DNA from 3 places in the Ureibacillus sp. MALMAid1270 genome. Region 2 is predicted to be linked to each of the others. Evidence: riboswitches for the same ligand, from Rfam matches in the RefSeq annotation. Region 2 holds a riboswitch; each other region holds the start of a gene.
The links. Region 2 has a riboswitch for lysine ahead of ACOQFO_RS10370 (transporter substrate-binding domain-containing protein). Riboswitches for the same ligand answer to the same signal wherever they lie in the genome.
Positions count from the first base shown of each region.

Region 1: it holds a riboswitch for lysine, as region 2 does, so the genes downstream of both, dapA (4-hydroxy-tetrahydrodipicolinate synthase) here and ACOQFO_RS10370 (transporter substrate-binding domain-containing protein) in region 2, are expected to answer to the same signal.
Region 3: it holds a riboswitch for lysine, as region 2 does, so the genes downstream of both, ACOQFO_RS08215 (aspartate kinase) here and ACOQFO_RS10370 (transporter substrate-binding domain-containing protein) in region 2, are expected to answer to the same signal.

Region 1 covers NZ_JBMIRP010000026.1:23,564-27,980, forward strand. Annotated here, with positions in the region: gene ACOQFO_RS02450 (hypothetical protein) at 1-13, shown strand, start outside; gene ACOQFO_RS02455 (hypothetical protein) at 84-311, opposite strand; gene ACOQFO_RS02460 (hypothetical protein) at 441-584, opposite strand; lysine riboswitch at 833-1,012, shown strand; gene dapA (4-hydroxy-tetrahydrodipicolinate synthase) at 1,131-2,021, shown strand; gene ACOQFO_RS02470 (tartrate dehydrogenase) at 2,136-3,185, shown strand; gene ACOQFO_RS02475 (DUF3298 and DUF4163 domain-containing protein) at 3,600-4,319, opposite strand.
Region 2 covers NZ_JBMIRP010000078.1:92,492-96,908, forward strand. Annotated here, with positions in the region: gene ACOQFO_RS10365 (amino acid ABC transporter permease) at 1-673, opposite strand, end outside; gene ACOQFO_RS10370 (transporter substrate-binding domain-containing protein) at 768-1,604, opposite strand; lysine riboswitch at 1,709-1,894, opposite strand; gene odhB (2-oxoglutarate dehydrogenase complex dihydrolipoyllysine-residue succinyltransferase) at 2,104-3,372, opposite strand; gene ACOQFO_RS10380 (2-oxoglutarate dehydrogenase E1 component) at 3,462-4,417, opposite strand, start outside.
Region 3 covers NZ_JBMIRP010000061.1:10,933-15,349, forward strand. Annotated here, with positions in the region: gene sdhA (succinate dehydrogenase flavoprotein subunit) at 1-357, opposite strand, end outside; gene ACOQFO_RS08205 (succinate dehydrogenase cytochrome b558 subunit) at 408-1,022, opposite strand; gene ACOQFO_RS08210 (YslB family protein) at 1,287-1,700, shown strand; gene ACOQFO_RS08215 (aspartate kinase) at 1,752-2,975, opposite strand; lysine riboswitch at 3,074-3,261, opposite strand; gene uvrC (excinuclease ABC subunit UvrC) at 3,297-4,417, opposite strand, start outside.

The sequences.
Region 1 (4,417 bases), on a different contig from region 2:
AAAAAAGAACTAACAAATGATTAAATACATAAATACCTTCAAAATGATAAAAGCCCAAAATCCACAGAGATTTCGGGCCATTTTTATTTAATAAAAACAACGGTATCACCAATATTATATATTTGGAAAACTCGTTCTCCTTTATAATCCCAGCCTAATTGTACTTTTCCGCTATCTAACATACTTTTGATTTCTTCTTTACTTACTTCCCCTGTATATAAAATAATTTCAGCTTCATGAACAAATTGAGCACTTTTTTCATCATTATATTCCTTATATTTTGCCCCTAAATATAAATCGCTTCCGAGCAATTCAGTAATATATTCGGGAATCTCTACTTCTAGGTTTTGAATCTCTCTTGGATAATTTACTTTTAATGAAAAAGATATTTCTTGAAACTTACTTTTATCCGAGTATTTTTCTTTATCATATAATATTAATTATTTATATGTTTCTTCATCGATAGGAGTAATTTCAGTACGTATTAATACCGCAGGGTTAATTTGAAAATAAAGATAGCAGCCTGCGACGATCACTCCTAATAATGCGTAACAAAGGATTTTTAAAGTTATTTTATGTTTCATTTAATCCCTCGCATTCGATAGATGTAGTTCTACTAGTACAAATCAAACCCAATATTCATTTCTATAGTTATCCTATATGCATAAAATTTACTTTTAATTAATAAAATAAATTAATTTTGCAAATTTAACTGTTCTATATTATCGTTGATAATTTTCTAAAAATTTTGTTTAGGCTATTGCTTTTCATGGAGAATCGATGTATTATTTTAATAATTAAATTTAATACATACTTATTTCAAAAAATTTGAAGTAAGGATAGAGGCGCAAAAACCATTAGTACACTTTTTGAGGATGATGAGATCCGATGATAACTGTGGAAAGGGGAATTTGCCGAAGTTTCAAGAACTCTCATTGGTCTTGAAGCTGGTTCTGCATTGAATAAGTGCAGGATTGTCATATAGGAAACTATGTGGAGGGCTATCTTACGCGAAGAAATGAAGTCTATTTCTAAGCAACAACGACCCTTCGTTGTTGCTTTTTTGCGTTTATTTTAACGCCCTTCTCCCTCTATTTTTTTTTAATAAAAAGTTAAGGATGTGGAGAAGAATGAATTTCGGAAATATTTTAACGGCAATGGTAACTCCTTTTGACCAACAAGGTGAAATTGATTGGCAAGCAACTGAAAACTTAATTAACTATTTAATTGCAAACGGTACTGACGGATTAGTTGTATCGGGTACTACTGGTGAATCACCAACGTTATCTGATGAAGAAAAAATTCAATTATTTAGATTTGCAGTAAAAGTAGTAGATGGAAGAATTCCTGTCATTGCAGGTACAGGCTCATATAATACAAGAGCTTCAATTGAACTAACAAAACAAGCTGAAAATGCTGGTGTTGATGGCATTATGCTTGTTACACCATACTATAACAAACCTTCTCAAGAAGGAATGTACGAACACTTTAAAGCAATTGCTGCTGAAACGACTTTACCAATTATCCTTTACAATATTCCTGGTAGAAGCGTTGTAAATTTATCTGTTGATACAGTAGTTGAGCTTTCTAAAATTAAAAATATTGTTGCTATTAAAGAAGCAAGTGGCGATTTAAGTGCTATGTCTGAAATGATTGAAAGAACTCGAGATGGATTTTCACTATACAGTGGAGATGATGGGCTAACAATCCCTGTGTTATCAATTGGGGGAACTGGCGTTATTTCAGTGGCATCTCATATCATTGGAAATGAAATGCAAGCAATGGTTAAAAAATTCCAACTTGGTAACTTCCAAGAAGCGGCTCGTGATCATCGTCGACTTCTTCCAGTGATGAAAATTTTATTCGCTACACCTAACCCAACTTCTGTAAAAGCGGCTCTAAATTTAAATGGTATTCCTGTTGGTGGTGTTCGACTTCCAATGACACCATTAAATAATGAACAGCTAGTTTCATTACAAAGAGTTTTAGATAACCACTTACAAAATGAAGTTTTGTCTTAATAGATTCAGTAAGAGTGTGGGTCAGTTAGCCCCACTCTTATTTTTTTGTTCCATGTTTATAAGAATTAGTAGATAATTAGTTGAAAGATAATTTTGACAATAGGGGTGTCACTTATGAATACATATAAAATCGCAGTTATTCCTGGAGATGGCATAGGAAAAGAAGTTGTTCCTGCTGCCATTGAAGTATTAGACAAAATCGCTGAACTTGATGGTCGTTTTAAATTTGAATGGACTTATTTTCCTTGGGGTTGTGATTACTATTTAGAACACGGGGTCATGATGCCAGAAGACGGTATTGATACATTAAAACAATATGATCAAATCTTTCTTGGCGCAGTCGGAATGCCCGACCTTGTACCAGACCATATTTCACTTTGGGGGTTACTAATTAAAATCCGCAGAGGAATGAAACAATCGATAAATGTACGTCCCGCTAAACTTCTAGCTGGCTTAGAATCACCTTTGAAAAACCCTCAAAACTTCGACATCACTGTTGTTCGTGAAAATTCAGAGGGAGAGTATTCAGATAGTGGTGGCCGCATTCACAGTGGCTCTGATGAAATCGCGATTCAAAACGCAGTATTCACAAGAAAAGGTACAGAAAGAGTTATGCGTTATGCTTTTGAATTAGCCAAACACTCTAGAGGACATGTAACAAGTGCAACGAAATCAAATGGTCTAACATATTCAATGCCATTTTGGGATGAAGTTTTTGAAGAAGTAAAACTAGAATACCCTGAAATTAATACAGTCTCTAATCATATTGATGCTTTAGCAGCCTTTATGGTCATGAAACCACAAACATTAGATGTAATTGTTGCTTCGAATTTATTTGGTGATATTTTAACAGACCTTGGTGGAGCTATTATGGGTAGTATCGGCATAGCACCTGCCGCAAATTTAAATATCGAACGCGAATATCCTTCAATGTTTGAACCGGTTCATGGCTCAGCACCTGACATAGCAGGAAAAGGAATTGCCAATCCTATTGGCCAAATTTGGACTGGAAAAATGATGTTAGATTTCTTAGGATATCATGAAGCTGGCACACGCGTATTGGACGCAATTGAAAAAACACTCGCTTCTGGCATTAAAACTGGAGATTTAGGTGGAAGATCTACGCTTGCGGAAGTAACTGAAGCTGTTATTAGTAATTTATAAATGAAATGTTAAGGCGCGGAGCCCCTTTCTTGGAAAGGGGTTTTTTTAGTGAGTTTTGGGGGTAATAGACAGGTCGGTCAAGTTAATAGACAAATCCCCTCGGATAATAGACAATTTTTTGGTGATATTTGACAATCTTGCTCTTTTAATAGACACATCTATTTTTATAGGAGATCTTGGCCACTTGATGAACAGAATATTCGCCAGTTTGAAGAAGTTATTCGCCAATTTTTGAAATTTATTAGCCAATTCTCACTAATTATTCGCCAAACTCAAGTCTTTATTAGAATTTCATTTAAATTCGAACTCCCCCAAGTATTTACCAAAATCGCAACCTTATTAGATCCCCAACTACACTCAAACAAAAAAGCCATACAACATACTATCTGAGAGTGTTGTACAGCCACTAAAATCCTATAACTCTGAACTTGGAATGCTAATTGTTGGATGACCTGCTGCATATGGTGCTACATCGTATTGTTGGAAGATTAGATCAATGCCACTTTCTGTAAAGTAAAATTGAGTATCATTACTTACTGCAAAATCCGCAATCATTTCTTCACTAAAGAAAAGATCTTGGTGTTCCTTTATATAATTTTTTACAAATTGAGTGATACTTGCAAATTTTGATTCATCAGAAATGATGTCTTTTAGTGTATAACGTTCACCTGTCTGTGTATTGAAGTTAAATCCAGTAACACCTTCAAGACCATGTGCTCCACCAGTATAAGTTGCGTCATATACTAAAATACTTAGCTTTCCATCTTGGTTAAATTTTACTTTAAATCTTGTATTATAACTATATTCGCAGGAATATGGGAATTCCTTGCAATGTTCTTTATCCTCTTCTTTGAACTTTTCCATTTGTTCTTTCAGTTCCAGATATCCCTTATAGGAATTTTCAATGTGAGCCTGAAAAGCTTCGTTAATTTTATTCTCAGCTTCTTTATTATCTTTAATTGTTACTTGTGGATAAATTAAAAAGTCTTCTTTATAGGTTTTAGATTCTACAATTACCGGTGCAGTCTCTGTTGTTTCACTAACCTCTACTAAGTCGGGGGACTCGAAAAAATCAAAGAATGAAAATATAGCACTAAAACTAACAAACATTTTAAACAGGTTCGTTGCAATCATTTCAATACCACCATCTTTCCATTTTTCAACTTAGATTGAGTAGATTTTATTCATTCATACAACAATGAATCGAGGATTTTCGTATATTTAACTAATTA
Region 2 (4,417 bases):
TCTTTTCAAATAAACGTAATAATTGTGAAGCAGCAATTGTCATAATTAAATAAATCACACAGGCAATTAAATAAGTTTCTGCTGTTTTGTAGTTAATACTTGCAATTGTTTGAGTAACAAAGAATAATTCCGTTACACTAATTACACTTAATACAGCAGAGTCTTTAATGTTCATAATTAATTGGTTCCCTGTAGCAGGTAAAATATTTCTTATTACCTGTGGCAATATAACATGAACCATTGTTTGGAAATGACTCATACCAATTGTCTCAGCAGCTTCATATTGACCTTTGTCAATCGAAACAATACCACCACGCACATATTCAGCCATATATGCACCAGTATTTAATGAAACTACTAAAATAGCAGCTACAAAGCGATCCATAACAAATCCGTATGCAGCAATTCCATAGAATACAACCATCGCTTGTACAATCATTGGTGTACCACGGAATATTTCTACATAAACCGATAAAACAAAGTTAACGATTTTTAGTAAAAATGATTTAAAGGATTTTTTACGTAATGGTATCGTATGCATGACTCCAATAAATAGTCCGATGAGAGCACCAATAATTGTACTAAAGATTGCAATTAACAATGTAATATATGCACCTTTTAAATAACCTGGCCAATTATGCTCTAAAATTGAGAGTATAGACTCAAAACTCATAAATATCCTCCTTACAACATACTGTTGTATTAAAGTGGACACTGACTATAAAAAATAGTCAGTGTCTATAGACTACAAATAATTTAAGTATAAATTATTCTGCTGGTTGGTTTTGAATAGCAGCATCCATTAGTTGTTGTCTTTCTTCTTCAGAAATTTCAGCTAATGCAGCATTAATTTTTTCGATATTTGTTTCACCTTTACGAAGACCAATTGCAACAGCAGCATCTGCTTCGCTAATTTCAAAACCATCTTCTAATTCAATAAATACAAATTTAGAATTTGCAGCAGTTGATGAAATCGCTTCTGGTCTTTCAGCAACATAAGCGTCAATTACACCAGTGTCTAATGCAACGCGCATTTCTGTAAAGTTGTTCATTGCAACTTCTTTTTGTACATTTGGAATTTGGTCAATTACATTATAATTTGTTGTACCCATTTGAGAAGTAACTTTAGCACCAGCAAAATCAGCTAATGTTTTTGCGTTTGCATATTTACCATCTGCTTTTGTTACGATTACAAATTCACTTAAGTAGTAGTTATCAGAAAAATCGATTGCTTGCTTACGTTCATCAGTTGGACTCATACCAGCAATAACAGCGTCGATTACATTTGTTTGTAATGCAGGGATTAAACCTTCCCAATCTGTTTTAACAATAACTAATTCTTTTCCTAATGCTTCAGCTACACGTTTTGCAATTTCAACGTCGTATCCACCAGCATATTCGTCAGAACCTTCAATTTTTACAGCCCCATTTGAATCATCTTTTTGAGTCCAGTTAAACGGAGGATATGCAGCTTCTAAACCAACTTTAAAAACTTCTTTCTCTTCAGATGTTTCATCAGTCGAACCTTGATCAGCAGAACCACAAGCTGCTAAAACTAGAATTGCAAAAAGTGTGGTTAACATTAACAGTAGATTTTTTTTCATATTCTTTCTCTCCTTTTTAAATGGTTATAGGTATATATGAAAAAACGACCTAGAAGATTCTAGGTCGCGTGTATGTAATATACCCAAATCCTCAATTATTCCCGTTTAGAGATAGCACAACTCAAGTACGTTGGGAAACTATACTTGAGACAGTCCTGCAGTTATTCACTACAGACCCAGCATAAAGCATTGAGCTTACTTTACACTTCGGCGATATCTCCTTCTTTTTCATGTCATCGTTTGCTCGAACTCAATGAAAAACTAATAAATATCGCGCCTCTACCTCACATGAAAACAAGTGAGGTTAATATTTAGTTATAATCAAATGTTACGTCAGAGCACACATTATGTCAATAGGTAAGTTATCAAATAAATATCTAAAATATCAGAATAGTATATTGTTTGAATATTCTCAATAGATATAATTACACAATTTTCAGTAAGTTCTAAAGTGAAAAGCTCTAGCGAGATCATTAAATCTGCTAGAGCTAAAACAAAATTATGAATTTAATAATAAATCTTCTGGATTTTCGATTAATTCTTTAACTGTTTTTAAGAATCCAACTGAATCTTTACCATCGATAATTCTGTGGTCATAAGATAATGCAACGTACATCATTGGACGGATTTGAACTTCACCGTTAACAGCAACTGGACGGTTTACAATAGAGTGCATACCTAGAATGCCGGCTTGAGTACCGTTCATAATTGGTGTAGACATTAATGAACCGAATACTCCACCATTTGTAATAGTGAATGATCCACCAGCCATGTCATTTAAACCTAATTTTTTATCGCGAGCTTTTTTAGCTAAGTTTGCAATATCTTTTTCGATTTCAGCAAAGTTTTTAGCATTAGCATCACGTACAACTGGAACAACTAATCCTTCTTCTGTAGAAACAGCGATACCGATATCAAAGAAGTTGTTTAAGTGAATTTCATCACCAACGATTTGAGCATTAACATATGGGTATTTTTTAAGTGCTGCTACTACAGCTTTTGTGAAGAATGACATGAATCCTAATTTAATATCGTTAGCTTTCACGAATTCTTCTTGTTTACGTTTACGTAACGCCATAATGTTAGTCATGTCGATTTCATTAAACGTTGTTAACATTGCAGTAGATTGTTTAACTTCTAGTAAACGTTTTGCAATCGTTTGACGACGACGGCTCATTTTTTCAATTGTTACACGGTCTGTTTGAGCAGCTGGAGTGAATACAACTGGACCATTTGTCGTTGCAACAGGAGCCACTGGAGCTGCTGGTGCTGCTGCTACTGCTACTGGTGCAGTTCCATGAGCTGCTACGTCTTGAACTCTTACGCGACCTTGTGGGTCAACTGGTGAAATAGCACTTAAGTCAATACCTTTTTCACGTGCTAATTTACGTGCAGCAGGTGAAGCTACTACGCGGTCATTTGAAGTTACTTCAACAACTGGTGTTATAGCAGGTGCTTGTGATGCTGCAGGAGCTGCTGGTGCTGCTTCAGCTTTTGGAGCTTCAGCTGCTTGTGGTGTTGGTGCTGCACCTTCTCCAGCTTCTACAACAGCAATTACTTGACCTACTAATACTGTATCACCTTCAGCTGCAAGAACTTGTGTAAGTACCCCTGCTTCTTCTGAGATAATTTCAGCATTTACTTTATCAGTTTCTAGTTCAACGATGAATTCGCCTTTTTCAACGCGATCTCCAACTTTTTTAACCCATTGGGCAATTGTTCCTTCTGTAATCGATTCTGCTAATTCAGGGACTTTAATTTCAGCCACAATCATATCCTCCTTTATATATCATGTATGTTTTTTAAACATACATTTTCACTACTATCAATAGTAGTACACGACTATCAATCAAATATTTATTTTGCAAATGCATCTTGGATTACTTTAGCTTGAGCTACTTTGTGAGAGTCCGCATCACCTTCAGAAGTTGATGCCATTTCTGGACGTCCTACGTATTTTAATTTCTTACCATCAGCAATTTCTAGTAAATATTCTAATGCATATTTCCAAGGACCTTGGTTTTTAGGTTCCTCTTGTACCCATCTAATTTCTTTTACATTAGGGTATCTTGAAATAATTTCAGAAAGTTTTTCAGATGGGAATGGATATAGTTGTTCAACACGTAAAATATGTGTATCGTCGAAACCTTCTCCATCATTTACATGTTCTGCTAAGTCAATTGTAACTCGACCAGAACCAATTAGAATACGTTCAACTTTTTTAACGTTTTTACCTAAGCCTGGTTGCTCAATTACTTCTTGGAAGCTACCTTCAGATAGGTCTTCAATTGTCGCTGCTGCTAAAGGATGACGAAGAAGTGACTTTGGAGTACCCACAACTAATGGACGCACTGCTTCAGTACCTAACATTTTTGCTTGACGACGTAATAAGTGGAAGTAGTTTCCAGCATTTGAACAGTTCGCAACGATCCAGTTATTTTCAGCAGATGATTGTAAATAACGTTCAATACGTGCTGAAGAGTGTTCTGGACCTTGACCTTCCATACCTGTTGGTAAAAGAATAACTAATCCAGATTTTTGACCCCATTTAGAACGTGATGAAGAAATAAAGTTATCAAACATCACTTGAGCCATATTAGCGAAGTCACCGAATTGACCTTCCCAAATTGTTAAAGCTTTGTTGTGTTCTAAATTGTAACCATATTCAAATCCAATAATTGCAGTTTCAGTTAATGGTGAGTTATGCACTGCAAATGTTGCTTTTGAACCAGATACGTTGTGTAAAGGAACGAATTCTGCACCAGTAGTTTTATCATGTAATACTAGATGGCGTTGTGAGAATGTTCCACGTT
Region 3 (4,417 bases), on a different contig from region 2:
CGTACCACCGAAACGACGGAAGTCAAGTAAACCTTCAGGTGTACGGTTGAACATAACTCCCATACGGTCAAATAAGTGAATGATGCCAGGTGCAGCATCACACATTGCTTTAACTGGTGGTTGGTTCGCTAAGAAGTCCCCACCGTAAACTGTATCATCAAAGTGGATCCATGGAGAATCCCCTTCACCTTTTGTATTAACCGCACCATTAATTCCGCCTTGAGCACAAACAGAGTGTGAACGTTTAACGGGAACTAATGAGAATAATTCTACTTCAGTGCCTTCTTCAGCAGCTTTTACAGTTGCCATTAACCCTGCTAATCCGCCACCTACGACGATTATTTTACTTTTCGCCATGATTATTCCTCACTCCTCAAATTTTACTATTGGATGTCATACCAAACTTATTACACAAACGCTAGAATAGCGGCTACGAAAGCAACACTGAATACTACGAAGAACGCCATTGTTACATAAGTAGCAACTTTTTGTGATTTTGGAGATTGTGTAATACCCCAGCTCACTAAGAATGACCAAATACCATTTGATAAATGGAATGTTGCAGCTAAAATACCAACAATGTAGAATGCTAACATTAATGGATTTGCAACGATTTCAGCCATCATATCAAAGTTCACTTCATCTCCAAGCGCTTTTTGAATACGAGTTTGGAAAATGTGCCATGCAATGAATACAACTAGGAATACACCAGAGAAACGTTGTAATACAAACATCCAGTTACGGAATGTGCCAAAGCGCTGTAGATTGTTTGTTGCAGTAAACGCAATATACACACCGTACAATCCATGGAATAATAATGGTATGTAAATTACTACCCACTCAACAATTAACAATAGCCAATGTGGAATTAATTCCATCATACCAGCAGCATTATTGTAGGCTTCTACTCCTTGAGTAGCAGTGAAGTTGATAGAAAAGTGCACCAACAAGAACAATCCTACTGGAATAACTCCTAATAGTGAATGTAAGCGGCGCCAATAAAACTCATGATTCTTCGACAAGATTATTACCCCCCTCAAGTACATTTAAAATATTAAGTCAACATTAAGATATACGCAATTTTGAAACCGCTTAATATTGACTGCATATCTTATCATGTTACAATATTATGACATGTCCATTGTACTCCCAACCTCGATGACCGTCAAGGCAACTTGAGATTTTTTATACATAATTTAGACATGACTCTTCTTACAAACATTCTCATTTTTTGCATAAAATCTAATTAATATTAATTTTCTTACAGAAAAGAGGTAATTTTCTATATGACATCCCATCAAAAACAAGTACCAGCATTTGGTTATGAAATTTTAAGAGATTACGCACTACCTACCATTTTAGGAAAACATGAAGAAGATGTTCTTTATTGGGTTGGGAAAGACCTTGCTCGTAAATTTCCGTGCAGTGATTTGCAGTTAATTATTTCATTTTTCGAGGATACCGGGTGGGGAGTACTTTCTTTAGAAAAAGAGTTGAAAGATGGTTATATCTTCAATCTTACGAATGAACCAGACTTATTAAATATTGAGAAACGAAAATTCCGCCTTGAAGCTGGTTTTATTGCGGAGCAAATACAAATATTTAAAGGCTTTTTAACAGAATGTTATGATGAGAAAAAAGAAAAAAGCAATGTCATTCAATTCACTGTAAAATGGGATGTAAAAGAAAAAATCGAATAAAAAGTGGCAGATCCTTAGTTAATGAGGATCTGCCTTTTTTAATGGAGTAAATTATACGATTTCTTCTACTAGATTAAATTCATCGTGTAATGCATTTGCAGCACGAACCATATCATCTTGTGGGACAACTACAGAAACTTTGATTTCAGAAGTACTTACCATTTTTACCGGAATGTTTTCACTTCTTAATCGATCGAACATGCGTGCAGCCACACCAGGATTGGAAACCATCCCCGAGCCAACAATGGACACCTTTGCTAAACCAACTTCAAAATCAGCAAAACTAAATCCAAGTGATCGTTTACTTGACTCAAGTACTTTTACCGCTTCAGCAAATACTTCTTTCTCAATTGAGAAAGAAACAGTTGGGTTCACACCATCAATGACTGCCTGTACAATAATGTCAACGTTGATTTGGTTATCTGCTAAAGTTGTAAACAAATTCGCAAGTGATGCTTGTTCATAAGATTCATATCCTACTGTTAATCGAATAATATCCGTTTCATATGCAACACCACGAACAATTAAATTTCTCTCCATGTCTACCTCTCCCTTAATTACTGTACCTGGTATATTTTCTGTACTTGAGCAAACCACAAGTGACATATTATATTTTTTTGCTAATTCTACAGCACGTGGATGTATGATCTTTGAACCTAGTAATGATAATTCCAACAATTCATCATAAGATAATTGTTTAATTTGTTTGGCTGTTTTCACAATTTTTGGATCAGCAGTAAATACTCCAGTTGCATTTGTGTAAATATCAACTCGTTCGGCATCAATCGCAACTGCAACTGCAACGGCAGTAGTTTCCGGGCCACCTTCCCCAAGAAGAGTAATATTATTTACAGCATCTTTTCCTTGAGCACCTGCAATAATCGGAATGATGTCTTTACTTAAATAATTTTTTAAACATTCGTTTTCAATTCGGTCTATTAAAACATTTCGTTTCGTTGAGAACGTTTCAATTCCTGCTTGACAACCTGTTAGAGAAACTGCTTTATATCCACGTGCATTCATAGCGATCGCAAGTAAACTACTAGCAATTTGAGTATTAGTAGATCGAATGGAGTCTAACTCACGTTTAGTGGGTTGTTCTGATAAAGTGTAGGCATATTGTTTTACTTTCTCGTCTATTAAATTAATAAATGGCGCAACTATAACAACATCATATCCACTTTCTTTTTCTTGAATAATTTTATTTGTGATTTGTTCAATTCGATCAGATGATGCAAAGGTTTGTTCATCTAATTTAATCACAAGTTTAGTCATGTCCAATCCTCCTTCAAATCTAAATCTCGATAAAAAAGACAGCTTTCTCGGAAAACCCTTAAAAGCTGCCTCAAATTATACTAATTGAAAAAAGTAACTTATGAGATAGCTCTCCAAAATCTAGACAAACATTAGATTTTGACAGCGATACATCTCTTAAATGCACCACCAGCAAAAAATTGGAACAATCAATTAACTGCTTCGGCAGGTACCCCTTTCACTAACATTCATCAGAATTGTTCTCCTCATGCTAGATACTATTGGTAACTGCACCTCTATCTTTGCTGCGATATTCATAGTTTGTTTTACAATATCATACAATTAATCGGTTGACAATGTGTTGTCTTTATTAAAATGGTTGTAGATTGATTCAGCTAGCTTTGTAGGTATTTTTGCATTTTTTAATTCCTCAATTGAAGCTTCACGAATTTTCTTAACAGAACCAAATGACTTTAAAAGTTGCTGTTTTCGTTTTGGACCAATTCCTTCGATTTCATCAAGAACTGATTGAATCGCATTCGTTTGATGTTGTTGTCGTAGAAATGTTATCGCAAAACGGTGAACTTCATCTTGAATTCTTTGCAATAAATAGAACCCGTCACTTGTACGTTTCATATCGACTGGAACTGGCGGTTCTCCATACAGTAGTTGAGATGTATTATGTTTTTCATCTTTTGCAAGTCCTGCAATCGGTATAAATAAACCTAATTCATCTTCAATAACTTCACGGGCAACTTCCATTTGCCCTTTCCCACCATCAATAATGATTAAATCTGGTAATGGTAAGTTTTCTTTTAAAACTCGAGTATAGCGTCGTCGAATTACTTCTTGCATTGCGCCATAGTCATCATGGGCAGCTGTTTCTCGAAGTTTATACTTACGATATTCTTTTTTTGCTGGCTTTCCATCAATAAAGACAACCATAGCTGAAACAGCATCTGTTCCATGCATATGACTATTATCAAAAGCCTCTATTCTTAACGGTGCTGCAATATTCATCGCATTACCTAATTCCTCACATGCGCCAATTGTTCTTTCTTCCTGTCTTTCAATCAATTGGAATTTCTCACTTAAAGCAATTTTTGCATTTTTCATTGCTAAATCTACAAGTTCTTTTTTCGATCCACGTTTTGGAGTAATTACTTTTATTTCTAGTAATTTTTCTAAGATGGATTGCTCAATTGTTGAAGGAATAAAAACTTCCTTTGGTTTTATATGTTCTGGTATATCATAAAATCGACCAATAAATGTAAGGAATTCTTCTTCAGGGTCACGATAGATAGGAAATGTTGAAACATCTCGTTCAATTAGCTTTCCTTGGCGAACAAAAAAGACTTGTACACACATCCAACCTTTCTCTACCGCATAACCGAACACGTCCCGATTAGATAGATCCCCTGTTACCATTTTCTGCTTTTGCATAACGGTTTCAATATGTTGAA